DNA from 3 places in the Bacillus sp. NEAU-Y102 genome. Region 2 is predicted to be linked to each of the others. Evidence: predicted binding sites of a transcription regulator. Region 2 holds the regulator's gene; each other region holds the start of a gene.

Region 1 (11,270 bases), on a different contig from region 2:
AATTTCCGTTCCACCAATCCTTTTTCGAACATTCTCTAACTTTACTACTACGTTTCCCAATGCTGATTCCTCCTTTAGACTTCTAGTTTTTTATCGACTATGTAACCTGTAACTACTAGTAATATAATTGTTAATAAACAATTAAAAAATAGATTTAAAATTGTAATCTCGGTACCAGAATAAAATGATGTATTTAAAAAACCATTTTTATCTATAAATCCAATATTATTTATAGCAAACACATACTTTTCTATTTGCTGAAAAATATACGTTATTCCTCCATTAAATGCTGTAAAAATGACGAACAAAACTAAACAAGCAATCTTATTCATCGATGATTTCACATTGAATAGTTTCACAATTACTATAATAAAATAAATAGAAACTAGCATATTAAGAAAATCTAGTCCCCATAAGAAAATAGATAACATATGATGTAATATTCCATAATCATATAAACTGTGTATCGCTTGCTGAATACCTAAATTAGTTTTGCCATTGTAAATATTTAAAGAAAAATAGTATAGAAAAATGATTCCTATTCCTAGCAAAATCATAAAGAGTAGTACACAGAATAAAATATTTGCACATATATACTTTTTTGCTGAAATAGAAGTATAACGTAGCATAGAGTCTTTTAACATTTTCCGAAAAGACGATATACCTGTTAGAAGAATTGCAAATCCATTTATACCTAGCACGATAAAAAATATAATAATAATTATATCTTGCCTACCTGAAATTCTAACTCCTGAAACTCCTTTCATATTAAATAAAAGAATTAATGAAACTGTAATAAAACCAAAGTAAATAATAGCTATCTTTCTCTTATTACAATTATACAGATAATGAAAAAGCTGACTCATTTCTCATAGGCCTCCTTAAACAGCTCATGTACTGCTTTACCCTTTTGAAATCTTAGTTCTTCTACATTTTCATGCAATATTATTTCTCCATCTTTCAAAAAGATTACTTCATCGAATATATTTTCAATTTCTCTTATTAAATGAGTCGATATAAGTAGCGTACAGTCTTGACGATAAAATTTAAGTATTAGCTCAAGTACATGTTCTCTAGAAACAAGATCAATTCCGCCCAATGGCTCATCTAGTACATATAGCTTCGCTTTTCGAGAAAACGTTAAAATAATCTGCAGCTTCTCAACCATACCTTTTGACAATGCTGTAATTTTTTCTTCTAGCGGTATTTTAAATTCCGCTATCGTATCTACCGCTTTTTGAATATCGAAGTCTTTATAAAAATCCCGGTAGAAAAATAAAGCGTCTTTTACAGTCATCCAATCATCAAAGATTGGCTTATCGGACATAAATGAAACGATTTCTTTCGTCTGTAATCCTACCTTTTTACCGTCTATTGTGATACTGCCTTCAGAAGGGTGTTGCAAGCCTGCAATCATTTTCAATAACGTCGTTTTCCCGCTCCCGTTATCTCCAACAAGCCCAACGATTTTCCCTTCCGTAATCTCTATGTTTAATTCACGGATCACTGCTTTTAATCCGTATCTCTTCCATAAGTTTTCTATTTTTAATAGCTCTGTCATTGGCTCTCCTCCCTCTTATCATGCAATGAAGAACGAAGAATTGTAAGAATTTCTTCTTCTGAAAAACCTAAATTGTCCATTCCATCTATAAAAGAATGAAGTAATTCTTTCGCCATCTCTTTTCGCAGCTCCATTATTTTCTCCCCTTCATTCGTTACATACCGTCCCATTCCTCTACGTGTTACAACAACTCCATCCCGTTCTAGCTCTTGAAATGTACGCTGAATCGTATTTGGATTCACTTGTAATTCACTCGCTAATTCACGGACAGAGGGAATTTTATCACCAGGCAATAACTGTCCTGTTACGATCTCTTTTTTTATGTATTCCATTACCTGAATGTAAATTGGTATATTTGGAGAAAACTCTATTTTCATTTCTTCCCTCCTTTTGTATTGGTGTACTAGTTAAATAATACACTGATACAAAAAGTTTGTAAATACCCATTTAATTACAAAAAGTTCTATCCGTTAACCGAATAGAACTTCCCAAACATAAATCGCTATATAGAAATAATAGTGTTATGTAAACAAAATTATAAAGAAAAGCTGTCTTATCAATGAATAAGACAGCTTTTCTTTATAATCCTATATTAAAAGTTAAACACGAAGTCATCGTCAGCTAACTTTTCAACGTTCGTTGCTTTTACGTAACCATTTCCTTTTACAGAGAAGAAATCATGGTTTTTCGTATCTGTACGTAAACCATTTAAAACGATTGGGTTAATTTCTTCTTCTTCAAACTTCGGCTCAAGTCCTAAGTTCATAAGCCCTTTATTCGCATTGTAACGAACGAAACGATTTACATCTTCTACAAGACCGATAGAAGTGTAAATTTCTTCTGTATAGGCCATTTCAATTTCATATAGTTCCATTAATAACTCTTGTGTTTCTTTTTGCACTTCTTGTTGCTCTTCTGCAGAAAGTTCTGCGAAGATTTGTTGTGCTAAAATACCGACGAATACGCCGTGAATTGACTCATCACGAATTATCAAGTTAATAATCTCACCACTTGCTGTTAGTTTTCCTTGACCAGCTAAGTAAAGCGGATAGAAGAATCCACTATAGAATAAATAACTTTCTAAGAACACACTTGCTACCATTGCCATATATAGCTCTTTTTTCGTTACCTCAGGCTTTAACAAACGACGATAGTAACCAGTAATAATACCGGCCTTTTTCTCAAGTAATGGATGATTGTCTACCCAGTCAAAAATATCATCAATTTCTTCTTCAGTAGCTAACGTTGTAAAGATATGACTGTAACTCTTCGCATGTACTTCTTCCATAGCTCCCATGAAAGCTAATACACTTTTAGCTTGTAAATTTTCAAGATGAACAAGTACAAGTGGCATTCCTTCGCCACCTTGTTTCGTATCTAAAAGTGTTAAACCACCTAATACACGCTTATAAGCAATTTGCTCTTCTTTCGATAATTGCACCCAAGTATTTTTGTCAGACGAAACCGCAATTTCTTCTTCTGTCCAAAACTGAGCGATGTTTTGCTTCCAAAACATTAAACTAAAATCATCTTCTTTTTTGTTCCAGTTTACCGCACGCATTAAATCGCCCCTTCTCTAAATATGATAACTAAGCATGAGCAGGGTTCAGAAAACCCTGCTCATCATGTCTCACTTTTTATATTAAACGGTACAAGCCACACACTCTTCCACGCTTAATTTACGTGTTCTCGTATAATACAGACTCTTTAAGCCTTTTTTATGTGCATAGATGTAGTAACGTGCTAATTCACGTGTTGAAATATCACTATTAACGTAAAGAATTGTACTAATTCCTTGATCAATATGTTCTTGAATTTCTGCGATTAAATCAATTAATTTAAACTGATTCATATCGTAAGAAGATTTATAGTACCAGAACGTATCTTTTGATAAATACGGCATTGGATAATATGTTGTCGCGTTCGCATATGTTCTTGATTCGATTTGACTTACGATCGGCATTACGCTTGAAGTTGCATTTTGAACGTAACTGATTGATTGTGTTGGAGCAATGGCAAGACGATATGAGTTGTATAAACCATTCTTTTGCACTTGCTCTTTTAAACTTGTCCAATCTTCTTTTGTCGGAATATGAATTCCTTCAAATAGTTGCTGAACTTTTTCAGTTACTGGGCTGTAATCTGTCGTTTCATACTTTTCGAAGTATGTGCCATTCGCATAATCAGATTTATCGAAGTCTTTAAATGTCTCGCCTTTTTCTGTAGCGATTTCCATACTTTTCTCAATAGAATAGTAATTTAACATCATAAAGAATGTACGAGCGAATTCTTTCGCTTCTGCACTTTCATAAGCGATTTTATTTTTTGCTAAATATCCGTGTAAGTTCATTGCTCCAAGTCCAACTGAATGAAGCTCGTCATTTGCTTTTTTCACAGTTGGTGCATTCGGAATAATCGTCATATCAGAAACAGCTGTTAAAGCTTCCATTCCCGCATGAACTGCTTCACGAATTTCTTTATTTTCCATTACGTTTACGATATTTAACGATCCTAAGTTACAGTTAATATCACGACGGATAATGTCATCTGTACCGTAATCATTTATTTCTGAAGTTTCTTGAAGCTGGAAGATTTCTGTACATAAGTTCGACATCTTCACAGTTCCAATATCCTTCAATGGATGTTGATTATTTGCATTTGATTTAAACATTAAGTATGGGTAACCAGACTCAAGCTGAATCATAGCGATTTTAATAAGCATATCACGTGCACTAATATCTAGTGGCTTCTTCTTCACTTTCGGATTGCTCATTAATTCATCGTACATTTCATCAATGTCAATATCATCTAAATGCTTGCCATATTCTTTATAAACCGTATAAGGCGCGAAAACATGGAAAGGTTCGTTTTTCTCAGCAAGCTCAAAGAACTTACTTGGAACGATAATTCCGATTGATAGAGACTGAATACGGCTCTTCTCATCGGCATTTATTTTTTTTGTATCAAGGAATTCAATAATATCCCAATGGAAAATGTTTAAATATACTGCGCCGGCACCTTTTCGTTGGCCAAGCTGATTCGCATATGAAAACGAATCTTCAAGCAATTTCATAACAGGCACTACACCACTTGCAGCGTTGTCGATACCTTTAATTTGCTCACCACGTGCGCGTAGCTTAGATAAGTTTAAGGCTACTCCCCCGCCGATTTTCGATAATTGCATCGCAGTATTAATGTTAAAACCAATTGAATTTAAGCTATCGTCCATCTCTAACAAGAAACAAGACACCATTTCTCCTCTTCTGCTTCTTCCCGCATTTAAAAAGGTTGGTGTCGCTGGTTGGTAGTTTTGTTTTACAATCATGCTTGCGAATTGTTTTGCCTTCGAAACATCACCGCGTCCTAAGTATAATGACACAATTGCTACACGATCTTCATAGCTTTCTAAGTATTGTTTTTGATCATTCGTTTTTAACGCATAATCTTTGTAGAACTTAGATGCTGCCATATAAGATTGGAACTCGAAGTTTTCACCATAAGCGATGTTATATACTCCCTCTACTTCCTCCAAGCTATACTCGTCCAGAACGTTGTAATAGTAATCATGTTCTTTCATATACTCCATTCGCTCTGCCACGCTATTAAAAGGAACGGTATTCTCTCTAGCTTCTTCCATAAAGACTTCTAATGCCTCTTTATCTTTATGAAGCTGATAAAAACCGTCCTGCATTTGCGTGATTTCATTATTCAGTTCAATGTGTCGCAATCTCCCGCACCCTTTCCTTAAAATATTCTACATCGTTATTTGTTCCAGATAACTCAAATTTTGATACAATAGGCACTTCATATTTAGTAGAAATCTTGTCAGCACTTGCACCGAACATGTCTCCCCAGTTACGATTGCCGCTTGCAGATACGCCTTTTAATTTTTCATTATTGCGCTCTAAAAAGTCTAAAACACGTTCTGGTACATTGCCAAAACCTGTTGTATACGTAATAAGAATAAAGTCTTCATCTATTACTAGATCTTCATCAATTTGAACGGCCGGCATATTTAATTTGTGAATGAAACGCTTCACGTTTCCTGTCATAGAATCATATGCAACTAACATTTCCGACCCTCCCTCTCAAATCTATATTCTCTATATGTTGTTCTTGATTTCTCTATATATTGTATTACGTTTCAAAATAAGACACAAGATATATGTATAAATTCTTTCTTTTTTTAACTTTTACTTTTCGACATGATAGCCGTTTTTTTTCAATACAATGACTATGAAACAACATTCTAAAACTCATGTCAATAAAGTGCTTTTCAAAAAAGTTGTCAACGAATTTAATCTTATTTTAAAAAAAGTTAACAATATATTTTGTCATAAAACGGTAGATGCTGAAGAAATATATTTCTCCAGCATCACGCAAAAAAGAACAGATATGAAACTATAATCTGCTCTAAAAAACGATTACATTTATCAAATTTACCTTATTAAATATATTATACATATACTTTCGTTTTTCGTTACATACTAAAAGATAACTATTATAGAAAAAGATTATTATTATGGAACTTCAATTTATTTATGAAAAGTTTATTCAGAGTGCTCAATACGCAAAATATCTTTTACAAATATGTGATGTGGATTTTCATCTTTATCAAGCATTGTACATACAGGAGCCTCTTCATCAAAGTATACAATCATTCCTTCTACGTACTGATATGTATGTTGAACTTGTACAGTTACTTTAATTTCTATCGCTTCTTCATATGCTCTTTTTATTTTCTGAAGCATTTTTGCTGAACATTTTCGTTTCTCTGGATACATAACCATTCCCATAAATCTATTGCCGGCTCTATCTTTCCACATATAATCCCAATGTGGTAAAATGCCTTGTTTAAAATCGCCCATAATTCCCCTCTCCTTTATCTTTTATTTATCCCGCATTAAACGTTCGATTGGTGTCGGCTACTAATCAGTGAGGGATGCCCTGCTGATCAAAATTCCCCTTTATGAACGTGGCGTTTCTGAATATGTATAAATCACTTGCCCGCCTCGTTGTGCGTTACCAATGAAATGCTTAAAGTCTTCTCTATTTACAACAACTTCTCTGAACGTATAAAATACATCTTTCGTAACAACATACTCCGTTATTTCACCATTTTTCAGCTGATCTAAAATTGTATTTGCTAATTCTTTATCCATGTATTTCACCTCTCTGCAATATTTTATTTTATCGTATATTCTATAGGTCAACAACTGTAAAATTATCCCGCTATTTGCAGGCGGTCCGATTGGTGTTGGCTACTAATCAGTCGTGGAATGAACAAAAGTCTTACTGATTAACGTTTCATTTTATCTCGTTGTTATGCCATGATTTTATTTTCGTTATTTCGCAAACAATATCGTTTTACTATATGTCCACTAAATATCATATACTAACATAGCTACTTCTCTATATCAAACATTTCGGCATTCAATTATGCAAAGTTCCATACCACTATGCTACAATATACAAATAGAACTAGGAGGGATACTATGATTCGGAAAGCAAAAAAGACAGATGCAATGGCAATAGCTCCTTTATTGTATAATGCTCTGCATGAAATTGCTGAAAAAATCACAGGTAGCACAGTTAAAGCAGAAGTATTACTAGGACTTGAGACATGGTTCTCAAAAGAAAATAACCGTCTGAGCTACGAAAACTGTTTTGTCTATGAACAAGACGAGAGTGCAGTTGGAATTATTGTCGCTTATCACGGTAGTGAAGCAACACAGCTTGACGCACCAATTGTACATCACTTAAGAGAATTACATAAAGATGAATCAATTACGTTAGAAAAAGAAGCTGAGCTTGATGAGTATTACATTGATACATTATCAGTTTCAAGTGCACACGGCGGAAAAGGTATAGGTTCTAAATTAATTGAAGCTGCCGAAATCTATGCAACTGAAAAAGGGCATGAAAAAATCGCTTTACTTGTTAATTTAGAAAACACACGCGCCTATTCACTATACGAAAAGTTAGGTTATAAAAAAGATGAAATTGTTATGCTAGTAGGCGAACCTTATGCTCATCTCGTAAAAACATTAAACGTCAAAATTTCTATATCTTAAAAAGAAAGCACACGATTTATATAAATCGTGTGCTTTTATGTTAAATTCGTATTTAATATATTTCCATCCATCGCCTCGTGAAACGTATATGTTGTACATCCCCATGGCTTTCTATGCAAAATAGGAGAACCAGACCATCCCATTGCCCTCAGCTCCGTTCCAATCATCGAATTAAAATACTTATGACCTACAAGAGCAATACTTCCATGTACGAGAGCATAACGATGTAACAGGTAAGCCGCTTGCCTTGCCCTCTCTCTTACTTCCTTATAAGACTCAACATCTTTATGGTAGCCAAGTATCCATAACGTTCGTCCAATGAACATCCATACCTTAATTGTGCATTTCAACCACTTCGGAGCAAAAAAGCATGAAGGAACTTCAGCTTCTCTAAAAAGAGAATTTTGCATAAAAGATAAAGAATCTGTCAATTCAGCTGCTGATTGTACAGCACGCCTTTGATCACTTGTTAAGACAAATTTCGCTGCTTCAATTGCCTCTATTGTTTCTATCGGCATTTTAGCTTTTTGTATCATTGACTCGGAATCATACTGTTTCATCCATTCGTGAAATGAATTAATTGTCATCGGTTCTCTTATACGACCTAAACAACCATGACGAATAAAAGAAATCTTCATTCTTTTCACTCTCCATTCATCACTTACGAACTCTATTATGCACTAGTTCTAAATATCATACCACGCAAGAAAAGAAAGTTATATACCTTTACATCTCCCCACCACTATCATGTGTTATCGAAGCATGGGTACCATCCATCCCATCAAAATATGTATTCGTATCATATTGACGAATCTTTTTTAAATGCATATAAGAAAATAAAAATAAAATTAAAGCTATAACACTCCCCACAAATTCAAACATCATTTTACCGCCTCTAATTTCTCCCACTTCAGCAGGTTATTCTACTTTTTCATTATACCTCGATATAAAGATTTCCGCATTTTTGCTATTTTTTCAAATAACATGGATTTTCTACATATTTTCTTACAAAAAGTGAATATTTTTCGAATTTTTACTTTGGAAACATTTACAAAGTAGGAAATATGGTTCAAAATAGGAGGAAATAAAAAAACCCAAATTTATTCTTTTTTTGGGAAAACTGTAACAAGGAGAGTTGCTTATGCAGATCGCAGAAACTGGAGATATCATCGAATTTAAAGGTGGAATGCAAGGCCGTGTTCAAAAAGTAAATCAAAACTCTGTTATTGTTGATATAACAATTATGAAGAATTTTAGAGAACTAGATATGGAACCTCTTACAGTTGTAAGTCATAAAAACTATACTGTCATTAATCAAAATGCATAATATAATAGAAAGAAAGGGCCTGTATAGTATACAGGCCCTTTCTTTCTATTAACGATTATCAATTGTTTCCGGATATAGATCGTGGTTCATCATGCGGTAGTCAGCCATTTGTTCATACTTCGTCCCCGGGCGACCGTAGTTGCAGTATGGATCAATTGAAATGCCACCACGTGGTGTAAATTTCCCCCATACCTCAATGTAACGTGGATCCATTAATTTAATTAAATCGTTCATAATAACGTTCATGCAATCTTCGTGGAAATCACCATGATTGCGGAAACTAAATAAATACAACTTTAAAGATTTACTCTCTACCATTTTTTGCTCTGGAATATAGCTAATATAAATTGTTGCAAAATCTGGTTGTCCTGTTTTCGGACATAAACTTGTAAATTCAGGACAATTGAATTTTACAAAATAATCACGGTTTGGATGATTATTATCAAATACCTCTAATATTTCTGGGCTATATTCAAATAAATATTTTGTATTTTGATTTCCTAGTAATGTTACATCTTTTAAATCTTCATCTAATCTTCCTGTCATTTTAAACATCCCTTCTCATTATACGCCGCGTTTATTTCCCCATACTAACGCATGAAGCTGGGGCAATACTTTTGCATCATTCATCTCTTTACAATTTACAGCTTTATCAATCAGCCACTCATACTTATCTAATAATTTTTTAATAAGCATCGCATCATCCACTGTTTTTGTATCATCGTTTCCTACTTGCAAGAAAAATGGTACATCTGGATAACGTTCGTGCATCTTAACTGCATATTCAAAATCATGATCATCGAATACTACTACTTTTAAACTAATATCTTTTCCTGCTAGTTTCTGAATAATAGCATCTAACTTCTGAAAATCTGTTTTCATCGTCGAACTTGGTGGTTTTGGAGAAATTGTTACTTCATCAATTTGAAGTAACCAATCTTGCCATTTACTCCCTTGAGTTTCAATTGCCGTCCGCATTCCATTTTCTTTTAATATAGAAAGAAGAAACTCAATATTTTTCAGCAATGCCGGATTCCCGCCTGAAATCGTAACATGAGAAAATTTTTCTCCTCCAATTGCAACAAGCTCATCCCAAATATCTTCTGCTGTCATCTGTCTAATTTGATTTTTAGCTGATCCATCCCATGTAAAAGCAGAATCACACCAAGCGCAGCTATAATCACAACCAGCCGTACGGATAAACATTGTCTTTTGCCCTACAACCATTCCTTCACCTTGAATAGTCGGACCAAATATTTCTAAGACAGGGATTTTACTCATCGAGCATCCACTCCCGTCTTACTTCCGCATAACTAGTCGGCGTCTCAAATAGACGAACAAATTCTACGCGAGCTCCTTTATATTCGTTCACTCGATTCTCTTTAGTTAGTGCCTCTGCCATCTTTTCATAAATCCAAACGACCATATTTTCAGCAGTCGTATTCATTGCAGGTAACGTTTCGTTTAAATAACGATGATCTAAATAAATTTCGATTTCATTCTTCCAAATCTCTTTTATATCACCAAAGTCAATTGCAAGTCCTATTTCATTTACATATCCACTAATTCCAAATACAACTTTATATGTGTGACCATGTAAGTTTTTACATTTCCCTTCATAACAGTGTAAATGGTGTGCTGCATCAAATGTAAATTCCTTGCTGACCATTACTCTTTTATTATGGTATTTGAGCTGTTTACGCTGAATATCCTTGTCCATTTTTTGCAAATTTTCTACGATGCGAAATCCAAAGAAATTATCCATTAGTTGTTCGCTCCTTCGCGTTCTTGTAGGTACGTATCTAATCCTGCTTTACGAAGTTGGCACGCTGGACATTCACCGCAACCATCACCAATGATTCCGTTATAACATGTTAATGTTTTTTCTCGAACAAACTCAAATGCTCCAAGTTCATCTGATAATTTCCATGTTTCAGCTTTATCAATCCACATAAGTGGCGTGTGAATGACAAACGGGTAATCCATGGATAAATTTAAAGTAACGTTTAACGATTTCACAAACACATCACGGCAATCTGGATAACCACTGAAATCAGTTTCACATACACCCGTTACAATATGACGTGCTCCAACTTGTTTTGCTAATACAGCAGCAAATGATAAGAAGAGTAAATTTCGTCCATCTACAAATGTCGATGGCAATTCACCTTCTTCATGTGTAATCTCCATATCCGTTCTCGTTAACGCATTTGGAGCAAGTTGATTTAATAGACTCATATCTAGTACCGTATGCTTTATTCCTAGCTCTTTTGCAATTTTCGCTGCACAATCAATTTCTAGCTTATGA
Region 2 (11,270 bases):
CACTCCATTGCTTCTTCTTGGCTAGAAGCACCGATATCGATGAACATGTCTTTAATTTCAACTGGCTTTTTACGTGCTTCTGGAGGTAAGATGTGCGGTGGTTTTGAACCAATTACACCTGTTACATCTCCTTTACGCGTTACAATCGTCACGCGCTGTGCAAGCATAACTTGTGACCACCAGCCACCCACCGTTTGGAAGCGTAGGAAACCTTTGTCATCAATTTGCGTAATCATAAAGCCAACTTCATCTAAATGACCTGCAACCATAATTTTCGGGCCGTTTTCTTCCCCTACTTTTTTCGCAACTAAACTTCCTAAATTATCAGTAGAAAGCTCGTCTGCAAATGGCTCGATATATTTCTTCATTACTTCGCGTGGTTCACGCTCGTTACCGGCAATACCACGTGCATCTGTTAATTCTTTTAGCATTGTCAATGTCGCGTCTAATTTTGTCATTGCCAACACCCTCCTTTTTCTTCAGTCAATTCATTATACAATAATTAAATTGAAATATTCAAAAATTAAATTAGTATCCTTGTGTTTGACGCTGATGATTTACTTCATTTTTATCTAAATACGCTTTTTCAATCTCTTCTTGCTCAAATTCAAGTGCTTGTCCAAGTCGAAGATAGCTCGTAAATAATTCAATATAGTTTGTAATAGATGGTTGATCTGTAAAACGAATTACTTTCGCGTATGTGTCTAAGAAAATTTCCACTTGTGTTTTATTCGTTTGTGCACATTTATAGAATAGGAAGTTTTTATCAATCCCTAAATCAATTCCGATTGATAAAATAAAATGCAAACCATCTACGTATTCTTCTAATATTACTCCACGTTCCGAAGCTGGTTTGTTGCTCCAATATTTAAAACAACGTGTTTCATTTGCAAGTTCTCCAATTTCTACAAGAAGAGCTAACATTTTTTCTTTTAACAATTTTTTCGGTTGTAAGTCATGTTCTTTTGCAATACGGTCATCTAATTCTTTTTGTAATTTAAATAGTTGTAGTAAGTCCATTCTATTGTCCTCCTCCAACATCGCATTTTACGCAACAATGTTGTTTCATCTCAAAGTTCATTATTATGTTTCAGTTCTTATGAATAAGTCAGCTATCTACCTCTTTATAAAATAGCTTGTCCTTAATTTACAAATACGTTTCAGTCATCGCTCTTAAATTGTTCATCTGATGAAAGTTCCATATCATCTTTCCATTATAGCAGTGTCGTTTCGGCTAGGAAAGATACTCTTCTTTCCAAAAGAGCAGAATTAAAAAAAGCCAGGAGGATTCTCCTGACTTCACATATATATTCTTCTATACCGCTATAGTTTTTATATTAATTTTGTCATATCGATAATAGCACATCCGTTAATCTTTAGAACTTCAAACTTCTCTCTGAATACAAACAAAAAACCTTAGAAGAAAATTCTTCTAAGGTTTCAACTAATTAATTAGTTAATGTTGTTTTTTGCAACTGTTGCTAATTCAGCGAAAGCTTTTTCGTCATGAACAGCTAAGTCAGCAAGCATCTTGCGGTTAACTTCGATGCCAGCATTTTTAAGACCGTGCATTAAGCGGCTGTAAGAAAGACCATTCATACGAGCTGCTGCGTTGATACGTGTAATCCATAATTTACGGAAGTCACGTTTCTTTTGACGGCGGTCACGGAATGCATACATTAGAGATTTCATAACCTGTTGGTTAGCAACCTTGAATAATGTATTTTTTGAACCGTAGTAACCTTTTGCTAATTTTATAACTTTTTTACGACGTTGACGAGTAACTGTACCACCTTTTACTCTTGGCATAATATTACCTCCTAATTGTTCTATATATCAGCCGAACTTATTTTAAGTTGTCAAGCATTTGACGAATGCGTTTGAAGTCACCAGCGCTTACTACACCAGCTTTACGTAGTTTACGTTTAGCTTTTGTAGATTTGTTAGCGAATAAATGGCTTGTGTAAGCGTGAGAACGTTTCAGTTTACCTGATCCAGTCTTTTTGAAACGCTTTGCAGCGCCGCGATGAGTTTTTTGTTTAGGCATAGGTATTTCCTCCTCTATCTATTACTTATCGTTTTTCGGTGCTAAAACTAAGAACATACTGCGTCCTTCCATTTTAGGCTTAGATTCAACTGTACTAACTTCAGCACAAGCTTCTGAGAAGCGATCTAAAACACGTTGACCGATTTCTTTATGAGTAATGGCACGTCCTTTAAAGCGAATTGACGCTTTAACCTTGTCGCCTTTCTCTAAAAACTTGATAGCATTACGAAGTTTTGTGTTAAAGTCGTGTTCATCAATTGTTGGACTTAAACGAACTTCTTTCATGCTAATTACTTTTTGATTTTTGCGCTGCTCTTTTTCTTTCTTCTGTTGCTCAAAGCGGAATTTACCGTAGTCCATAATGCGGCATACTGGCGGTTTCGCATTTGGAGCAACTAATACTAAATCAAGATTAAGATTTGCAGCTAAGTCTAAAGCGTCATTACGAGACTTGATTCCAAGTTGATCGCCATTTGCGCCAACTAAACGTACTTCACGTGCACGAATTTGCTCGTTAATCATCATATCCTTGCTAATAGTAAGCCACCTCCAAGGTTTTCTCAGAACATATTTTGTAGTCATAGAACCCGACAAAAAAAGTGCGGGCATACGACACCCACACTTGTAAAATCTTAAGTAAGAAATACATTTACCTGCTAACTGCGAATGCGTCCATCAGGTGAGAAGCGGGTGCTTCTACTTGTTCCACAAAACAATATTCTATTATCCTTGATGAGTTTATCATAGGACATGACGTCTGTCAAGAAGACGCGATGTGTTTTACTAACAACAAGAAATATTGTAACAAACAACTAACATACTTGCAATACTTTTTTACGATAAGTGTTACATGGGTATTTTTTCTAATTCCCCTCAAGTATATTACATAAAAAAGCCGCGGTATACCGCGGCTTTTTCTTATCGTTTTCCTTCTACTTTAATCATGTCAACAAAAGCATCTAATGCGATTGTTTCTGATTTTTGTTCACCATATTTACGTACGTTTACGCCGTTTTCAGTTACTTCATTGTCACCTACTACAAGCATGTACGGAATTTTTTGCATTTGTGCTTCACGGATTTTGTAACCAATCTTCTCTTCACGAGTGTCTAATTCAACACGGATACCAGCACGACGCAATTCGTCTTGTACTTTCTTCGCATAGTCTAAATGTACTTGCGGAGAAACTGGAATTACTTGTACTTGAACTGGAGCTAACCAAGTTGGGAATGCACCTTTGTATTCTTCAATTAAGAAGGCTACGAAGCGTTCCATAGTTGATACAACACCACGGTGAATTACAACTGGACGATGTTGCTTACCGTCTTCACCAACATAAGTTAATTCAAAGCGTTCTGGAAGTAAGAAGTCTAATTGTACAGTTGAAAGTGTTTCGTCTTTTCCAAGAGCAGTACGAACTTGAACATCCAGTTTTGGACCGTAGAATGCCGCTTCACCTTCAGCTTCATAGTAATCAAGACCCATTTCATCCATAGCTTCTTTTAACATACCTTGTGCTTTTTCCCACATCTCATCATCCGCATAATACTTTTTAGTATCTGCTGGGTCGCGATAAGATAGACGGAATGAGTAGTTCTCTAAACCGAAATCTTTGTACACTTCTAGAGTTAAGTTTACAACACGTTTTAACTCTTCTTTAATTTGATCTGGACGAACGAAAATGTGCGCATCGTTTAAAGTCATTCCGCGTACACGTTGTAATCCAGATAACGCACCTGACATTTCATAACGATGCATTGTTCCAAGTTCCGCAATACGGATTGGTAATTCACGGTAGCTGTGAATATCATTTTTATAAACCATCATATGGTGAGGACAGTTCATTGGACGAAGAACTAATTCTTCATTATCCATTTCCATTGATGGGAACATGCCATCACGGTAGTGGTTCCAGTGACCAGAAGTTTCATATAACTCTCTGCTTCCTAATACTGGAGTGTATACGTGATCATAACCTAAGCTTGCTTCTTTATCAACGATGTAACGCTCGATAATACGACGAATTGTTGCACCTTTTGGTAACCAAAGTGGTAAACCTTGTCCTACTTTTTGGCTATTAGTAAATAGTTTTAATTCTTTACCTAATTTACGGTGATCGCGCTCTTTCGCTTCTTCAAGCATACGTAAGTGCTCATCTAGTTCTGCTTTCTTAACGAATGCAGTACCGTAAATACGTTGTAACATTTTATTATTGCTATCGCCGCGCCAGTAAGCACCTGCAACGCTTAATAATTTAAACACTTTAATTTTCCCTGTAGATGGAAGGTGAACACCACGGCAAAGGTCGAAGAATTCACCTTGCTCATAGATTGAAATAACTGCATCTTCTGGAAGGTCGTTAATTAAATCTAATTTTAACTCATCGCCAATTTCTTCAAAGCGACGAAGTGCTTCTGCACGTGGTACTTCATGACGAACGATTTCTAAGTTCTCGTTCACGATTTTTTGCATTTCTTTTTCGATTTTCTTGAAGTCTTCAACTGTAATTGCTTCTTCCATATCGATATCGTAATAGAAGCCATTTTCAATTACTGGGCCAATGCCAAGCTCAAGCTTAACATCTTTATATAAACGTTTTAACGCTTGTGCTAAAAGGTGGGCTGTTGAATGGCGTAAAATATATAAGCCATCTTCAGAATCTAATGTAATAATAGAAACTGCACCATCTTCTTCGATTGGTGTAACAAGATCGATCATCTCATCGTTTAATTTTCCAGCTACAGCTTTTTTCTTTAAGCCTGGGCTAATAGAAGCTGCGATTTCTTCAGTTGTTACGCCTTTTGGAAACTCCTTCACAGCTCCATCAGGGAAAGTAATTTTAACTACATCTGCCATCACTGGTCACTCCTCTTTTTCTCAAAATAAAAAACACTCATCCCATAAAAAGGGACGAGTGTTGAATTCGTGGTTCCACCCTTGTTCCAATTAACATGATCGTTAATTGCTCAAGTTCAACATAACGGTGTTGTCCGTTAGCAATTACTAAAAGAATCGTTCACTGCTAAAGTTTAGAGGTGGTAAGTAATAATCCCGTACTAGGAAGCTCACACCCTAAGGCTTCCCTCTCTGAAAATCGTAGAAAACTACTCATGTCCTCATCATGACATTTCGATATATTTCATTTATGTAGGTAATTATATGCTCAAAAACTTAGAAAATCAAGGGCGTTACCTTTATTTTTTAAATTTTTCACATTGCGCTCAAAATCATGTAATCCATGTAATTGGACCCGTTCTTGAAACACATTTCGCAAAGTAATAATCATATTATGGTCTTGTTCCTTCGTATATAAATAAATCTTTTTTGGCGAAATAGAAAGAAGCGGCGCAATTACTTTTGTATCAATATATACATCATTTTGCTTTAATAATTCTTCATCTATATATTGGACCAACTTCTCCTGTTTTAAACGTCTACCTTTATCATCATAAAAGATAAAGCTTTCATCAAAAATAAGATGCACACAGGACAAGCGTGATTTACGGCTACTCACTTGTTGCCGAAGCGTTTCAATGAACATTTGGTATTCTTGCTCCATCTTATACTCATCAATTGCCACTTCCGCAAGTTTAGCCACCATTTCCCTATATGTACGAAGACGAAAACGGATATATGATGAAAACGAGAATGAGAGCGGATCACAAAGCCAATTATTTAAAGAAGACTTAATATATGACTCAAATGCGTTACGAGTTAAATCCTGAGCTACACCTTTTCTTCTTCCCTTTAAAATCTCATGTGCCATGTGCAATATTTGATGACACTCTTCTTGTTCTTCATAAAAAAACTTTTCTTTTAAGATCGTATAAATCCACTCATTTTGTTTCACATTCACAATGAAATACACCATTACTGGCAATAAGATCTTTTCAATATAATTCGATTCATGTACTGGTATGTGAATCACCACTTTTTGCTCCTGTAAATACACACTCGTTTCCTTATATAACACTTCCGCTCTTTTCAGCAATTGTCTATATACGTGCATAGCATCATTTTTTTCTTCGAAGCAAATTTCAATCACTTTTGTCCCCCCTTTTATCCCTGCTCTAAAGGACTGTATCTATACGTTACAAATCCTATAAGAGTCCTTTCCGCGTGAAGTTCACTCTTAGTAGAATTACATTTCCTATCGTTAGAAAATCCACTCAATCTGGCTTGCTAATTTTATATATATTAAGGGAGGGAGAAAAAAATGATACAAGCTACTATGAATTTTTTATTGTATACTTTATTTATCACTAAAAGGGGGTATCCGAATGTTCGAATATAAATTCGTAAAAGTCGAATTCCATTGGGGGCTCACTCGCTCAAAACTAGCTGAAGACTACCAAGAAATTATTCAAGAACATGCTAGAGATGACTGGAGGTTCGTACAGATTGTCGCCCCTACGATTGGCAGTTCTGGACAACCTGAATATTTCGACCTCATATTTGAAAAGAAAATATCACTATAATACAAAAGAGCAAGCTTCTCAGCTTGCTCTTTTACTTATGACGACGATTTTTCCCACCAATCGGAATTGGTTTCGCTAAATATTTAATTCGTTCCATAATACGTGCTGCCTTCATTTCTTCAGCCTCACCACGCTGTGTATACGTTAAATGGTGTTCCAGTTGTTTAAAATCAAAATTAGACGTAAAGAACGTCGGTAAGTTTTCTAACATACGGAATTGCAAGATTGCACCAAGCACATCGTCACGCACAAAGCTTGACATTGCTTCTGCCCCGATATCATCTAACATTAAAACTTGTACGCGTTTAACCGCATCAATCTTTTCACCAATCGAATTATCTTGAATCGAACTTTTGATTTCACGTAAAAATTCTGGGAAGTATACGAGCATCGAACTTATTTTCTTTCGAGCAAGCTCGTTCGCAATTGCTCCTAAAAGGTACGTTTTTCCTACACCAAATTTACCGTACAAATATAAACCTTGTGCTTTTTTACCTGGTTCATATGTACTTAAAAATTCATTCGCTGCACCAATTGCATCGATACGTGCATTTAAATCAGAAGGGTCTAAGTTTTCCATAGTTGCCTGTAAAATATCCGTTGGCATATATACACTTTGAACGAGTTTTTCATATTTCTTTCTCTCGTCATGTGCTACTTTTCTAACGCAGCGATCATATTGAATATCAATCATTTTCCCTTGAATAACAAGCTTTGGCTCGTACCCTTGCAGCATATTTTTACATGAACCTAAATCCGGACAATCCACGCAACCTACACTTTGTCCAATATATTCATATAGCTTCACAAGACTGCGCTCAATCATAGAAGTCGTTACTTCACCTTTATGTTCGTCTATAAATTCTTTCACACGCGGATGCGCCATTACTTCTGCCTTTAATACTTCATATCTATTTTTAAATTTTTCATTTCCCATTAATTTTGCAAATGAATTTTGAATATGCTCCATTTTCTCACCTCAAAGAGCGTTCATTCTCTTCTATTAATCACGCTTATATTTTTTTAACACTTCTTCTAATCGTTTTCGTTCATCTTCTAACGTACTTGCATCTTTTTCTACACTTACATCTTTCTTCGCCGTTTCTTTCTCTTGTTCCTTCGGCTCTTCTTCCTTAAGCCAATCTGGTACCATTTCTTTCCGTACCGTTTTCTTCGCCGTACGGCCTTTTTTCTTCGTCTCAGCCCACTCTTGATATTGACGGTTCTCTTCTTTCGCTAACTCCATCGCGTCCGCTACTGTACCAACCTTTTTACGTGCCCAATGCCCAGCAATCTTCTCGACATACGTTTTCGCAAGTTTCATATCTGAGCGTAGCATAACGTAATAAATAAGTACATTCACAACTCCTGGTGTCAATTTTTGATTAATCATGACATCTTCAACGATTTGCAAGTCCGCTTTCGTTGCCTCTGCACCACCAGAAATCTCTTTCAATAATTGTTTTGGCGAGATTTCCTCTAGCTGCTTTATTAGCATCTCCTCTTGCGATGAAGGCTCTTTCTCTTTCATCGTACGTGCAGCATGAGGCTGTACTCTTTCACTTAATACCGGTAATGCTTGACCATTTTCAAATTGATACCAATCGCGAGCTCCTTTTCTAAGCCTTTCCATATCAATTGTTTGCATCTCTGTCACCGCACCAAGAACGATATTTTGCATCGATAACACATCTACACCATACACGTAAGCAAGTGTTATAACGCAGTCTCTTACTTGATCTGTAATCGACTTTTTAGGAACAAGAGCGGACAATCCATCTACAAATAAAGAGAAATCAAAGAAATCATTCCAAACTTTCGGAGCGTCTCCCTTCTCGTTACTTGGCATAGTTGTCGTTTTTGGGATACGAAGGTCTTCTTGCGCATGCTCAAGCTGTCCTGGATTAAACGAACCAAACACATCATTGAAAGAGCGCGTAACATTTTCATAAGAAGCAAAATCAAATTCTTCTTCTAAGAAATATTGCTTTACTTGATTATATTTTGTCCGACTCAATCGATTGTATAAAAAGATACTTAAAACAATATCATCAAAAAACTGCTTTGGAGATAAAGGTGGTTGCAACTCATATATGAACATTCGAATATCTTTTTCTTTCTTAATATATACCTTCAAAAGCCCAATTGCCTCTAACTTTACTCGTTCCTCATATATTTCAGGAAGTTGCATTTGCATAGTCACCATAAGGGAATGATGTGTATTCTCTTTTCCAAATACACGATCTTGCTCTAGCTCCCCCCATAGTGTCATGTATAAGCTAAAAGCTCTACTACCTATTAACGGCTGATACAACATCGTTAATACTTTTCGGTCGTAATTATGCAGTAGCCCTTTCGCACTTACTTTATAACGATCAATCGGCAATAGCTCCATCCATGACTGTTTTTCCATTATTGCTTTTCCTTTCTCTCATCCAATCTATCCTCTACTTCATTCGTTCTACCTTCATTATATAAATTCTTAGTGAAAAAGAGCTATTAGCTTACGCTTCTAGCTCTCTTATCCTATTACTTACGGTATGTAAAGAGAATAAAATACAACTTCTACTCTCTTTCTTTTTGCAGTATATCTTTTAATTCTTCAATAAATACATTTAAATCTTTAAATTGACGATATACAGAAGCAAAGCGTACGTAAGCAACATCATCAATATCGCGAAGTTCTTCCATAACAATTTCACCAATCATATCACTTTTCACTTCTGATATACCTAAATTACGCAGTTCACGTTCCACGCTTTGTGTTACTTCTTCTAATTGTCTTAAAGATACTGGTCTTTTTTCACACGCTTTAATTAAACCACGTAAAATCTTTTCTTTATTAAACTCTTCTCGTGTGCCTTCTTTTTTTACAACGATAAGAGGTGACTCTTCTACCCTTTCAAAGGTCGTAAAGCGACTTAAGCAACTTTCACACTCTCTCCTTCTTCGAATAGAGCGCCCCTCGTCTACCGGACGCGAATCTAACACTCTTGTACCATTATGAGAACAGGATGGACAACGCAATTCATTCACTCCTTTACACTATACTCTTTATTTTTCTCTACTCACTTCACCTAAAATATATATACAATATTATATAACTCATTCTAACTCTCTTACCACTTTAAGTTTCAGCGCATCACTTTATCATCTCATCCTTAAAAATAAGATGGTATATAGGGCACTACCTCATTTGCAAGAGTACAATTTATTCAACTAACCAGTACGTTATATTACCTCTTTTTTATAAACTAAAAAAGAGGTGCATTATACACCTCTTTACATTTTAAATCAATTATGTTCTTTTTTAAAGAGCTTTTGTTTCTCTCTGCTTAATTTCGAAGCTACCAGTGCCTCGAGGAAGCTCGATGCTCTCACGCGTTTTCGCGTTTAAACCTTCTGCAATATATTCTGCAGCAACATTTGGATCAATACGATCCCCACAAGTATAAACATCAATACTCGCGTAACCGTGCTCCGGAAAGCTATGAATTGTTAAATGTGATTCCGAGATAATTACTACTCCACTTACACCTTGTGGTGCAAATTTATGGAAAGCAACCTCACGCACTTCAGCACCAGCTCTTAGTGCTGCATCCACAAATAATTGTTCAATATACGGCATGTCATTAAGCTTGTCGAAATCGCAATCCCAAAGTTCAGCGATCACGTGACGACCCATCGTATCCATAGTATCCATTCTACAGTTCCCCCTTGTAAATTTATTCTAACTGTTCGAATTGAAAACTAATTTGCAATTTGGCTTGCTCCACTACCACGGGGGAAAGTTAGTCCAGAGAGGTCCTAACCCTTTAAGTAGTGACTACGTACCTCAGCTCTTAAGTTTACGAGTGTTAGTATACTTTGTTTATTTTCATTTTGCAACAACAGTTTTTTCGATTTTCTGTCATATTTTCCTCTTTACTTTTCCCTAAAAAAAATAAACGATTCACAAATGCAGTAATCACAACGTTTCGTGGTATGTCCACTATTTAAAATATACTCATATAATTTTTTTCCTTTTCAGAAAAAAATAAAAAAAGAGGGCAAATATTGCCTTGCCCTCCCCCTTATTCACTTAAATGTGTTGCACATTTTCTTGTTTCGCTAACTCTTCAACAACTAACGTTACAAGATCTACAACACGACGAGAGTAGCCCCACTCGTTATCATACCAAGCAAGTACTTTCACTTTACGATCACCCATTACCATTGTAGATAAACCATCAATGATAGCTGAGTGTGTATTTGTATTAAAGTCGATAGATACTAAAGGCTCTTCGCTGAATTCTACAATACCTTTTAACGCACCGTTTGCAACCGTTTTGAAAGCTTCATTAATAGCTTCAACTGTCACATCACGTTTTACGTCTACTACTAAGTCAACAAGAGACACGTTTGGCGTTGGTACACGAAGTGCCATACCATGAAGTTTTCCGTTCAAGTGCGGAAGAACTTTTGCTAGCGCTTTCGCGGCACCTGTCGTTGTCGGAATGATTGATTGTCCGCAAGCACGCGCTCTTCTTAAATCTTTATGTGGGTTATCAATATTTTTTTGGTCATTTGTATAAGCGTGAACAGTCGTCATTAAACCGTTTTCAATTCCGAACTGCTCATCTAACACCTTTACAACAGGCGCTAAACAGTTTGTTGTACAAGATGCATTTGAAATAACAGTATGTTTTGTAATATCTAATTGGTCTTCATTCACACCAACTACAATTGTTACATCTTCATTTTTA
Region 3 (11,270 bases), on a different contig from region 2:
AGACTAGAGAGACGTAGAGACAAATACGCCCTACTTTCTTTTTTTTAAGGTCTTTACTAAAGAGTGAAATGATCCATGTAATAATACCGACTGGGTATAAAAGAAAACTAAGAATATATAATGTTGTTTTTTCGAATGAATTCATAAAAAATCCCCCTTTTGTTGTAGGTTTATAACTACGAGAGTAAAAAGGTGAATGGGTCCATAAGAAGATAAGCAACACTTCATTTATTTTTCTAATTATATGATAAAAAGGAAAAAAATTCACTTTAAATAAGAATATTCTAATTATTTCGACTGTGAATATTTCCAAGCTCGTCCGTATAAGCTAAAATAAGGTATATAGTATTTGGGTAATTAGGTTAATAAGAAGATAAATACGTTAGGGTGATATAAAATGTGGCGGAAGCTTACGATTATTGTAGTGTTACTTTGTTTAGCGGGATATGCAGCTTATGAACAATTTGGTAAAAAAGATCAGGCGGTACAAGGGGAGCAAGAAAAAAGTGAAGCTGCTATGAAAGAGATGATTGCAAGTAATGGTATCGAAATAGGGAAGAGTGCGCCAAACTTTGAATTAACGAAGTTAGATGGAACGAATGTAAAGTTATCGGATTTAAAAGGAAAGAAAGTGATTTTAAACTTTTGGGCAACGTGGTGTGGACCATGTCAGCAAGAAATGCCGGATATGGAAGCTTTCTATAAAGAACATAAAGAGAACGTAGAAATTTTAGCAATAAATTATACGCCTTCAGAAAAAGGTGGGGGAGTAGAAAAGGTAAGCAATTTTGTTAAAGAAAAAGGAATTACTTTTCCTATTTTATTGGACAAGAACATTGATGTGACAACAGCGTATAAAGTAATTACGATTCCAACTTCGTATTTTATAGATACAAAAGGTGTCATTCAAGATAAGTTTATTGGGCCGATGACGCAAAAAGAGATGGAGAAAAGAGTTGCTAAATTAAAATAATGGTGAAAAGGTAGAGGTGGAGAGTTCCCATTTCTGCCTTTTCTTTTTCAAGTAGTAATAACTTCATGATATGATGTAAGAAATATAAACGTTTAGAGATAAAGGAGTGTATGGAGTGGGGAATGTATCCTTACCGTTAGATTATGTTGTAATTGATTTTGAAACAACAGGATTTAACCCTTATAATGATAAAATTATTCAAGTTGCAGCAGTGAAATATCGTAATCATGAATTAGTAGATCAATTTGTTTCATACGTGAATCCAGAGCGGCCAATTCCGGACCGAATAACGAGTTTAACAGGTATTACTAATTATCGCGTTTCAGATGCACCGAAGATTGAAGAAGTGTTACCTTTATTTTTAGCATTTTTACATACAAATGTTATTGTGGCCCATAATGCTTCTTTTGATATGCGCTTTTTGAAAAGTAATGTAAATATGCTAGGGCTACCTGAACCTAAAAATAAAGTAATTGATACTGTATTTTTAGCGAAGAAATACATGAAGCATGCGCCTAATCATAAACTTGAAACGTTAAAGCGAATGCTTGGCATTCGTTTAAGTTCTCATAATGCATTTGACGATTGTATTACGTGTGCCGCTGTTTATCAAAAGTGTGCAGCTATTGAAGAAGAAGGGAACCGAAAAGTAAATAAGGCTGTGCTTGATGAAACTGCGGTATACGAAGCGGTGAAAGAAATGCTTGTATGTAATAAACGTAATGTAGAATGGCTACGTTGTATGAATGTAGGAAGTTATTTAGATATAAAAGCTTTTTATCCAGTTATGAGAGTAAAGGTAAAAGGGCGAAAGAAATATGTATTAACAGAAATATTAGAAGATGATGTGAAAGAAATATGTACAAGCTTAAAATGTGAACCAGCGTTAAAAAGTGAAGTTGGTAATACGAGAATTATGCTTAATAGCTTAGAGGATGTTATGAAATTAGAAAGTTATATTTTAGAACAGTATGATTTTGTGTTACAGGCGCTTCATGATTATAAAGAAATTGAAATGAATGCAGATGAAAAGTTGAAAGAGTATTTAAATATTATGGTATGAAAAACTCCGTGTGCAATATATTGTACACGGAGTTTTTTTAGGAGTACTAAAACATAAAATTTTCTTACAAATCTGATTAAAGAGTTTTTCGTTTGCTCATACTATGTAATAAGAAAGCGAAGGAGAGAGGGTGAACAACATGAGAAGAAGTCGACGTAAATCGTTTGAAGAACTTGTAAATGAAAATAAACAACAATTATTAAGCGATCGCGATGCAATTGATCGCATTGAAGAGCGCATTGAAAAACGTTATGAAATGAAACTTTTTAAGCAAGCTGAATAATTCTTAACACTAGTACGATACTAGTGTTAAGGAGGCGATAATAATGGGTAATCCGAAAAAAAATTCAAAAGACTTTGCACCAAATCATATTGGAACACAATCGAAAAAAGCTGGTGGAAATAAAGGAAAGCAAATGCAAGATCAAACAGGTAAACAACCGATTGTTGATAACGGTTAAAAAGGAGAATGTTATCATTCTTCTTTTTTGTGAGGAAATGAAAGATGAGTTTTTAGCAGTAATATGAAAAAAAGGGCTGACTTTTGTCAGCCCTTTTTCGTAATCGTGAAATTTTCAACGAGTAAACGCCAATTTTGCGAGAATGGTAAACCGATTTTCCAGTAACTAATACCACCTATACCTTGTTCTTTCATTAAATTGAATTTACTTTGAACAGACCGTGAATCTTCAAACCAAACTTCGTGTTGCACGCCGTTTTCATCAAAATAATTAAAATGAGGAGCTTGGGCTGTGAAATCATAACGAATAGGAACATTATATTTACGAGCTAGTGCAACAGCTGCGACGGAGCTAATTGCTTTTGCAGGTGGATTTCCTTGTTTAAATGGAAGCTTCCAATCAAACCCGTATAAATTTTGCCCCATCATAATTTTTTGTGGAGGCATTTGAGATTTTGCATATTGAAGTACTTCTTTCACTGGACCGATAGGAGAAATCGCCATCGGTGGTCCGCCCTGCCATCCCCAGTCATATGTCATAATGACGACGAAATCAACAATTTGCCCTTGCGCTTTATAATCATGAGCTTCGAAAAATTTGCCCTTTTGATTGGAACTTGTTTTCGGTACGAGAGTTGTGCTCAATGTGTACCCACTAGGTAAGCGTGTTTTTACATTTCGTAAAAAGCGATTATACGCCTCGCGGTCTTCAGGTGCTACACTTTCGAAATCGAAATGAATGTCTCGCATGCCATATTTTTCAGCTGTTTGCAAAATGTTAGTAATAAATTTGTTTTGAATCGTTGCGTCGCGTAAAATAACTGATGTTAGATCGGCACTGAAATTACCATTTTCAATATTTGTAATAACGAGCATAGGGATTGTTTTACCTTGCGTTGCAATATTAGCAATTTTAGCTGTTTCAGTAGGTTCTTTTAATGTGCCATCTCTTTTTGCCTCAAAACTAAAATAGGCTAAGTATGTTAAAAATGGATTGATGGCGCGTGTCGCATTAACTAAACTCTCTTTAATCGGTATAGTTGAAGGTTGTAAATAAGCGATGGATTCTACAGCTCGTTTTGTGCCTTTTGGTACATATAATTGTTGTCCGACATGGAGAATAGATTTTAAAGATAAATTATTAACTTTAGCTAAACTAGCGAGGGGGACATTATATGTTTGAGAAATTCGATATAGGCTGTCACCAGGCTGTACATAATAATTATTTCCTTTCGTATTAACGATAAGTGCCTGACCAACAACGAGCGTTTCAGCTGGATTTAGTCCATTGTCTTTTACTATTTCGTCAGGTGTTGATCCATATTTTGATGCCAAGCTATATACGCTATCACCACTACGAACAGTTACAATTTGAATCATATGCTGGCTCCTTTCAGTAAAAGATTCACTGTTTTTATTTTATTTTTGATGTTACTGTATTATGATTAAATGTATGCAAGGTAGCAGAAGTGAAAGAAGGCGAATACATATGTTTGTAGCAGAACATGAAGTTGAAATCCGTTATGCGGAAACAGATCAAATGGGTGTTGTTTACCATTCAAACTACTTAGTGTGGCTTGAGTTAGGTCGCACGAAACTTATACAAGATTTAGGTTTTTCATATGTTGAAATGGAGAAAGAAGGAATTATTTCTCCTGTGTTAGATTTACAAATTTCATATCGTAAAGCGATGCGTTATGGAGAAAAGGCAATCGTAAAAACATGGGTCGATACTGTGAGCCCGCTTCGCGTTGTATATGGATATGAAATATATAATGGTGATGGTGATCTTTGTATTACTGCAAGTACGACGAATATTTGTGCGAAAAAAGAAGGGTTCCGCCCTGTATCATTTAAAAAGTTATATCCTGAGTGGTATGCGAAATATGAGGAAATTAAGAAAAAATAAAAAAGCGTGGCAGAAGCCGCGCTTTTTTATTTTTCATAATTAAATTGTGGGAAGTCGTCACCTTCATGAAGTGTAACAGATAAATTATGTCCATCGAAGAACCATTCATCATCGCATTCAATAAAGAAGTTAATACCTTCTTCTTGAATTTGAACAGCAGGGTGTGCAGGATCATCTTTACGAATACCTAAAGAAAGTCCTTTTTGCACAGTACTGCAACCACCGTATTGTACGAAAAAGCGTAGTGTTTCATTTGATTGTAAGTTTAATTCATTTTTATACCATTGTGCTGCTTCTTTTGTTACGGAAAGATTCATGTATAGTTCCTCCAAGTTATGTTGCTTTTTCTTTAGTATAAAAAATAACGCAAAAAGACGCTATTAATATGCTTCACGTTTTCTTTTTGCGTTATGTGGGTTACGATCTTATTTTTGCTTTTTTGAAAAGTTTGCTTTTGGTTCAGTTTTATTTATAATTCGTCCGATATTTGCACGGTGTTTATAAATAACCATACCTGCTAATAAACACATCGCAATAATGAAGATTTTATCCCCGCTAACAATGGATGCAATAACAGCAACAACTGCTGTTACCATAGAAGAAAGTGATACGTATCTTGTTGTAAATAAAAGGGTGAAAAATACAACAGCCAATATTGCAAAAACAACTGGTGAATAGCATAATAGCACCCCAGCAGAAGTTGCAACTGCTTTACCACCACGGAATTTCGCGAAGATCGGGTAGACATGTCCAAGAACAGCCGCTAACCCGAACCATAGTGGGTGAATATCTAATCCGAAAATCATTGGTAGACTTGTTGCTAATGTCCCTTTTAAAATGTCAGCAATTGTAACGGTAAAACCTGCTTTTTTCCCTAATGTACGGAATGTGTTTGTTCCGCCTAGATTACCGCTCCCGTGCTCACGAATATCGATTCCGTAGCCAATTTTTCCAACAACTAGTGCAAATGGAATCGAGCCAAGCAAGTAGGCAACGATAAATAAAAGATATGTAGTAACCATAAGTTCAGTCTCCTTTATTCAAATGTGTTGATAAAGGGTAAAAAGAGTTTTTCCCGTATATTGTACCATACATTTGTAAAGAGCACATTTCTTTTTTGTAAATGAAAAATTCATTATTTCGTGAAAAAAATTTCACAGTAATGTTACATTTCTCACAGAAACAGCAAGACTATATGTAGTAATATTTTAATCAAAAGACAACAACATATTGGTGGAGGGTTATAAATGTTACAAAATAATACATGTGGAGAAGAATTAATGAAAGTGTTCGAGACGATAGTCCACGGCAATGAACAAGATTTAATGCAAGAAAATGCAAATGTAGACGGCCGCTCTCCAATGGGTGTAATGGGAACGTTCGCATCTGAGAGTGCAAAATATTATGCTGTTGAGAATTTATTGTCAGATCAAGTGAAAAAAGCGATAAATGAAAATATATTATATCCACATGATTTAGATTTTTATGCGACAGGAACGACGACTTGTTCGCAAATTCCGTTAGCGCAAATGCTTGCTAACGGTTTTCATACTGGACATGGACATATGAGACAACCACAAGACATTAAAAGTGCATTGGCTCTTTCGTCTATTATTTTTCAAGCGAATCAAAATATGCAGCATGGCGGTCAATCGTTTGCACTCTTTGATATTGATTTAGCACCTTATGTACGAAAAACAATTGAGAGACATAAAAAACGATTACAATCATATCCGCTTACGAAAGAACAAATAGAAGAATTTGCATGGAAAGAAACGGAAAATGATACGTATCAAGCGTGTGAGGCTTTCGTTCATAATTCGAATAGTATGCATAGTAGGGGCGGAGGACAAGTACCGTTTATTTCTATTAATTACGGAACAGATACATCAAAAGAAGGAAGAATGTTAATTAAACAACTATTAAAAGCAACACAAGCTGGACTTGGTAAAGGAGAGACACCAATTTTTCCGATTCAAATTTTCAAGATGAAAAAAGGTGTGAATTTTGAAGAAAGTGATCCGAATTACGATTTATTTGAATTAGCATTAGAGACAACTGCAGAGCGATTATTCCCTAACTTTTCATTTTTAGATGCTCCGTTTAATGCAGTGCATTATGATGGAAGACCAGAAAGTGAAGTATGTTACATGGGATGTCGTACCCGTGTTATGTCTAATATACATGGAGAAGAAACAGCGATTGGTAGAGGGAATTTATCATTTACGTCTATCAACTTAGTGAAATTAGCGTTAATTAGTGGTTCAAAAGAAGCATTTTTTGAAGCGCTAAACTACTATTTAGATTTAGGAATTAAGCAGTTATTAGAAAGATTTGCGTATCAATGTACGAAGCGAGCAAGAGATTTTCAGTTTTTATATTCACAAGGTGTATGGCGTGGTGGAGAAGCATTGCAGCCTGAAGACTCCGTAGCTTCGATTTTAAAACAAGGGACGTTAAGTGTTGGTTTTATCGGTCTTGCGGAATGTTTAGTAGCTTTAACAGGAAAGCATCATGGGGAAGATGAAGAATCATGGAAACTTGGGTACGAAATTATTTCCTTTATGAGAGATAGAATGGATAAAGCGACAGAAGAACATCAACTGAATTTCTCGATAATTGCAACTCCAGCAGAAGGATTATCAGGAAAGTTTGTGAAAAAAGATAGAGAAGAATTTGGCGTGATTAGCGGTATAACGAACCATAATTACTATACGAATTCATTCCATATTCCAGTTTATTATAACATTCAAGCGATAAATAAAATCCGTTTAGAAGGCCCGTTCCATGCTCTCTGTAATGGAGGACACATTACGTATATTGAACTGGACGGAGCAGCGATGCATAACAAAAAGGCATTAAAACAAATTGTACAAGCCATGGCAGAACATGGCGTTGGATACGGTTCAATTAATCATCCTGTTGACCGTTGTAAGTGCTGTAGTTATCACGGGGTTATTGGAAATGAATGTCCAAGTTGCGGGAATGAAGATGAGGCTAATATAGAAAGAATTCGCCGTATAACAGGCTATCTTGTAGGAGATATGTCGAAGTGGAATAGTGCGAAACGTAGTGAAGAGATAGATCGGGTGAAACATAAATGAAAGTGATGAATATTATTCATGATAGTGTAGTAGATGGAGAAGGATTGCGGACAGTCGTGTTTTTTGCGGGCTGTCCGCATCGTTGTGTCGGTTGCCATAATCCGAAATCGTGGAATATTTGCAACGGAACGGAAATGACAGTAGAAGAAATTGTGAAAGAGATTGCAAGTAATCCATTAACTGATGTAACATTTTCAGGTGGAGATCCATTTTTTCAAGCTGCTGAAGTGAAAAAGGTAGCAAAAATCGTGAAAGATTTGAAAAAAAACCTATGGATGTATACAGGTTATACGTTAGAAGAGATACAGAGTTCCCAAAATAATGATATGATAGAGTTGTTACATTATGGGGATGTTTTAGTCGATGGAAGGTTTGAAATTGAGAAAAAAGATTTAACACTTCCATTTCGCGGAAGCTCCAATCAACGTATTATTCGATTGAAAGAGTAAAAAGGCGGGATAGATTATATGAATAAAACAGTATTGCTTGTTGAAGACGAAAGAAGATTACGTGAAATTGTTAGTGATTATTTTCGTAATGAAGGCTTTGAAGTAATCGAAGCAGAAGATGGAAAGAAAGCGTTAGAGTTATTTGCAGAGCATGAAATTGATTTAATTATGTTAGATATTATGTTACCGGAAATAGATGGATGGTCTGTTTGTAGACGAATTAGAAAAGAATCAGCAGTACCAATTATTATGTTGACAGCACGTTCGGATGAGGATGATACATTGCTAGGTTTCGAATTAGGTGCAGACGAGTATGTAACGAAACCATTTAGTCCGAAAGTGTTAGTAGCTCGTGCAAAGACGTTATTGAAACGTGCGGATGGCGCGGTAGGAGTAGCGGAAGAAAATGCTATGTCTTTAGCTGGAATTGAAGTGAATCGTCTATCTAGAACTGTTTTAGTAGATGGAGAAGAAATTATATTGACACATAAAGAATTTGAACTTCTCGTTTATTTAATGGAGAACAAAGGAATCGTATTATCACGTCAACATTTATTAGACCAGTTATGGGGATATGACTATTACGGTGATGACCGAACGGTTGATACCCATATTAAAAAACTTCGAAATAAGTTAGGAGATAAAGCGAAGCATATCGGTACTGTTATTCGAGTTGGTTATAAATTTGAAGAATAATCTAGAACAATTTGTGTAATTTAGCCTAGGAAAATGGCAATTTTATACTCTCTTTTGAAGGTAGAATGTACAAAAAATACTTTTCTTGTCTACAATGTTAGATAGGAGTATTTTTTTAATTGGATTTCACGATGAGTTCACAAGAAGGACACAAAACGTGACTATACTGAAAATACGAATTCACCAGAGAGGGGAAATAAAACATGGGATATTACGACGGACCAAATTTAAATGAAGAGCATAGTGAAACGAGAGAAGTGAGAAAATCAGGTAGTAAAAAAGGCTATTTCTTCACAGGTTTAGTGGGAGCTGTAGTCGGAGCGGTTTCGATTAGTTTTGCAGCACCATATATGCCATGGGCTCAAAATAATGGAGCACCAGTATCATCATTTAGTTCGGATTCAAAAGTAGAAGGTACTGTAGTTCCTGTTGTAAATAAAGCGAAAAATGAAACTGATTTACCTGGTATGATTGAAGGAGCGAAAGATGTTGTTGTAGGCGTTATTAATATGCAACAAAGCGTTGATCCATTTGCAATGCAACCGACAGGTCAAGAACAACAAGCTGGTTCAGGATCAGGTGTTATTTATAAAAAAGCAGGAAATAAAGCATATATTGTAACAAACAACCACGTAGTAGATGGAGCGAATAAACTTGCTGTAAAGCTAAGTGATGGTAAAAAGGTAGATGCAAAGTTAGTAGGGAAAGATCCTTGGTTAGACTTAGCTGTTGTTGAAATTGATGGGGCTAATGTAAATAAAGTTGCAACTTTAGGTGACTCAAGTAAACTTCGTGCGGGTGAAAAAGCGATTGCAATCGGTAACCCACTTGGATTTGACGGAAGTGTAACGGAAGGTATAATCAGTAGTAAAGAACGCGAAATCCCAGTTGATATTGATGGGGATAAACGCCCAGATTGGCAAGCACAAGTTATTCAAACAGATGCAGCGATTAATCCTGGTAACAGTGGTGGTGCATTATTTAACCAAAACGGTGAAATAATTGGGATTAATTCAAGTAAAATTGCACAACAAGAGGTTGAAGGAATTGGATTTGCTATTCCAATTAATATCGCAAAGCCAGTTATTGAATCACTTGAAAAAGACGGAGTAGTAAAACGTCCAGCTCTTGGAGTAGGTGTCGTTTCGTTAGAAGATGTGCAAGCTTATGCAGTCAATCAATTGAAAGTACCGAAAGAAGTAACTAATGGTGTTGTATTAGGTAAAATTTACCCAATATCACCGGCAGAAAAAGCTGGTTTAGAGCAATATGATATTGTCGTAGCATTAGATGATCAAAAAGTAGAAAATTCACTTCAATTCCGTAAATATTTATATGAAAAGAAAAAAGTAGGCGAGAAAGTAGACGTCACATTCTACCGTAACGGTCAAAAAATGACGAAAACAGCTACTTTAGCAGATAATTCAGCTACAAAGAATCAATAATCGAAATAAAAGAAAGTCTCTTTCATATTGAAAGAGACTTTCTTTATCGGCTATACTAAAGGAATAGGAGGGATTAATTATGACAATTGAAAACCCAACTCGTACGGAAATTGGTGAAGTGTTAAAGAAAAGCAAAACAATTGCGGTTGTTGGATTATCAGATAAGCCAGAACGTACATCGTATATGGTTTCAAAAGCAATGCAAGATGCTGGATACCGCATTATTCCAGTTAATCCAACAGTAAATGAGGTGCTTGGAGAAAAGGCAGTTTCTTCACTAAAGGATATTAAGGAACACGTTGACATTGTAAATGTATTTCGTCGCTCAGAGTTTTTAATGGATGTTGCAAAAGAATTTGTCGAGATTGATGCAGATGTTTTTTGGGCACAATTAGGAGTACAAGATGAAGATACATATAAACTTTTAAAAGAAAAAGACTATACTGTAATAATGGATCGTTGTATTAAAGTAGAACATGCGATGACAAAATAGTATAGACTTAAAGTTAGAAAGATTGATTCAGCCCTCATTATAGATAAGTAGGGCCGATGAACGAGGTGTTCATCATGAGATTTTTTAAAGGCTGTTTTTGGGGATTGTTATTTGTAATCCCATTTTGGATTTTGATCATTTGGATCATAATAAAGGTTTGGAATGTGTAATCTTGGAATACATATCCATTTCTCGTTGACAAACGATTATTTTTCTGAAATAGTAGCCTAGAGGAATCCTTGTGAGAAAACAAGGATTTTTCTATTGAAAATGGTATATAAAAGAGATAAGATAACTTGCCAAAACTATAGTCGAGGCGTTATTCTATAATAGAAACATATGTTCTGATTTTGGATTAGGAAAGGGGCAAGGAGTTTGGCGAAGCATCAGTTCCAATATAATGAAGATGCGATTCAAGTGTTAGAAGGACTTGAAGCCGTTCGAAAACGCCCGGGTATGTATATCGGGAGTACGGATAGCCGTGGATTGCATCATTTAGTATATGAAATAGTAGATAACTCCGTTGACGAGGCGTTAGCGGGATTTGGCGACGAAATTTCTGTCGTAATACATAAAGATAATAGTATTAGCGTTATAGATAAAGGGCGAGGAATGCCTACGGGAATGCATAAACTTGGGAAACCTACACCTGAAGTTATTTTAACTGTACTTCATGCA

The links. The regulator NrdR, encoded in region 2, represses ribonucleotide reductase genes. The targets are predictions, from matches to a motif close to AACACNATATATNGTGTT.
Region 1: the regulator NrdR is predicted to act here: its motif matches at 5,683-5,700, upstream of nrdI (class Ib ribonucleoside-diphosphate reductase assembly flavoprotein NrdI).
Region 3: the regulator NrdR is predicted to act here: its motif matches at 5,593-5,610, upstream of ACYFX0_RS02565 (anaerobic ribonucleoside triphosphate reductase).

Annotation. Positions count from the first base shown of each region.
Region 1 covers NZ_JBTWFK010000002.1:182,417-193,686, forward strand. The annotation lists gene ACYFX0_RS07375 (ABC transporter ATP-binding protein) at 1-60, opposite strand, end outside; gene ACYFX0_RS07380 (hypothetical protein) at 75-866, opposite strand; gene ACYFX0_RS07385 (ABC transporter ATP-binding protein) at 863-1,561, opposite strand; gene ACYFX0_RS07390 (GntR family transcriptional regulator) at 1,558-1,938, opposite strand; gene nrdF (class 1b ribonucleoside-diphosphate reductase subunit beta) at 2,154-3,122, opposite strand; gene nrdE (class 1b ribonucleoside-diphosphate reductase subunit alpha) at 3,204-5,288, opposite strand; gene nrdI (class Ib ribonucleoside-diphosphate reductase assembly flavoprotein NrdI) at 5,275-5,634, opposite strand; gene ACYFX0_RS07410 (hypothetical protein) at 6,112-6,429, opposite strand; gene ACYFX0_RS07415 (hypothetical protein) at 6,529-6,723, opposite strand; gene ACYFX0_RS07420 (GNAT family N-acetyltransferase) at 7,057-7,635, shown strand; gene ACYFX0_RS07425 (phosphoglycerate mutase) at 7,671-8,273, opposite strand; gene ACYFX0_RS07430 (hypothetical protein) at 8,362-8,517, opposite strand; gene ACYFX0_RS07435 (YkvS family protein) at 8,777-8,962, shown strand; gene queF (preQ(1) synthase) at 9,011-9,508, opposite strand; gene queE (7-carboxy-7-deazaguanine synthase QueE) at 9,527-10,243, opposite strand; gene queD (6-carboxytetrahydropterin synthase QueD) at 10,236-10,727, opposite strand; gene queC (7-cyano-7-deazaguanine synthase QueC) at 10,727-11,270, opposite strand, start outside.
Region 2 covers NZ_JBTWFK010000003.1:242,879-254,148, forward strand. The annotation lists gene ACYFX0_RS10610 (M42 family metallopeptidase) at 1-458, opposite strand, end outside; gene ACYFX0_RS10615 (dUTP diphosphatase) at 529-1,020, opposite strand; gene rplT (50S ribosomal protein L20) at 1,453-1,809, opposite strand; gene rpmI (50S ribosomal protein L35) at 1,847-2,047, opposite strand; gene infC (translation initiation factor IF-3) at 2,069-2,572, opposite strand; ribosomal protein L20 leader region at 2,635-2,755, opposite strand; gene thrS (threonine--tRNA ligase) at 2,966-4,903, opposite strand; T-box leader at 4,951-5,179, opposite strand; gene ytxC (putative sporulation protein YtxC) at 5,211-6,092, opposite strand; gene ACYFX0_RS10645 (DUF4177 domain-containing protein) at 6,328-6,525, shown strand; gene dnaI (primosomal protein DnaI) at 6,557-7,495, opposite strand; gene ACYFX0_RS10655 (replication initiation and membrane attachment family protein) at 7,529-8,938, opposite strand; gene nrdR (transcriptional regulator NrdR) at 9,091-9,552, opposite strand; gene speD (adenosylmethionine decarboxylase) at 9,836-10,219, opposite strand; gene ACYFX0_RS10670 (glyceraldehyde-3-phosphate dehydrogenase) at 10,607-11,270, opposite strand, start outside.
Region 3 covers NZ_JBTWFK010000001.1:537,620-548,889, reverse strand. The annotation lists gene ACYFX0_RS02610 (hypothetical protein) at 1-145, opposite strand, end outside; gene ACYFX0_RS02605 (redoxin domain-containing protein) at 398-973, shown strand; gene ACYFX0_RS02600 (3'-5' exonuclease) at 1,089-2,036, shown strand; gene ACYFX0_RS02595 (FbpB family small basic protein) at 2,176-2,319, shown strand; gene sspN (acid-soluble spore protein SspN) at 2,363-2,497, shown strand; gene ACYFX0_RS02585 (glycosyl hydrolase family 18 protein) at 2,584-3,876, opposite strand; gene ACYFX0_RS02580 (acyl-CoA thioesterase) at 3,986-4,405, shown strand; gene ACYFX0_RS02575 (HesB/YadR/YfhF family protein) at 4,432-4,722, opposite strand; gene plsY (glycerol-3-phosphate 1-O-acyltransferase PlsY) at 4,831-5,427, opposite strand; gene ACYFX0_RS02565 (anaerobic ribonucleoside triphosphate reductase) at 5,653-7,509, shown strand; gene nrdG (anaerobic ribonucleoside-triphosphate reductase activating protein) at 7,506-7,958, shown strand; gene ACYFX0_RS02555 (response regulator transcription factor) at 7,977-8,654, shown strand; gene ACYFX0_RS02550 (S1C family serine protease) at 8,858-10,099, shown strand; gene ACYFX0_RS02545 (CoA-binding protein) at 10,179-10,592, shown strand; gene parE (DNA topoisomerase IV subunit B) at 10,968-11,270, shown strand, end outside.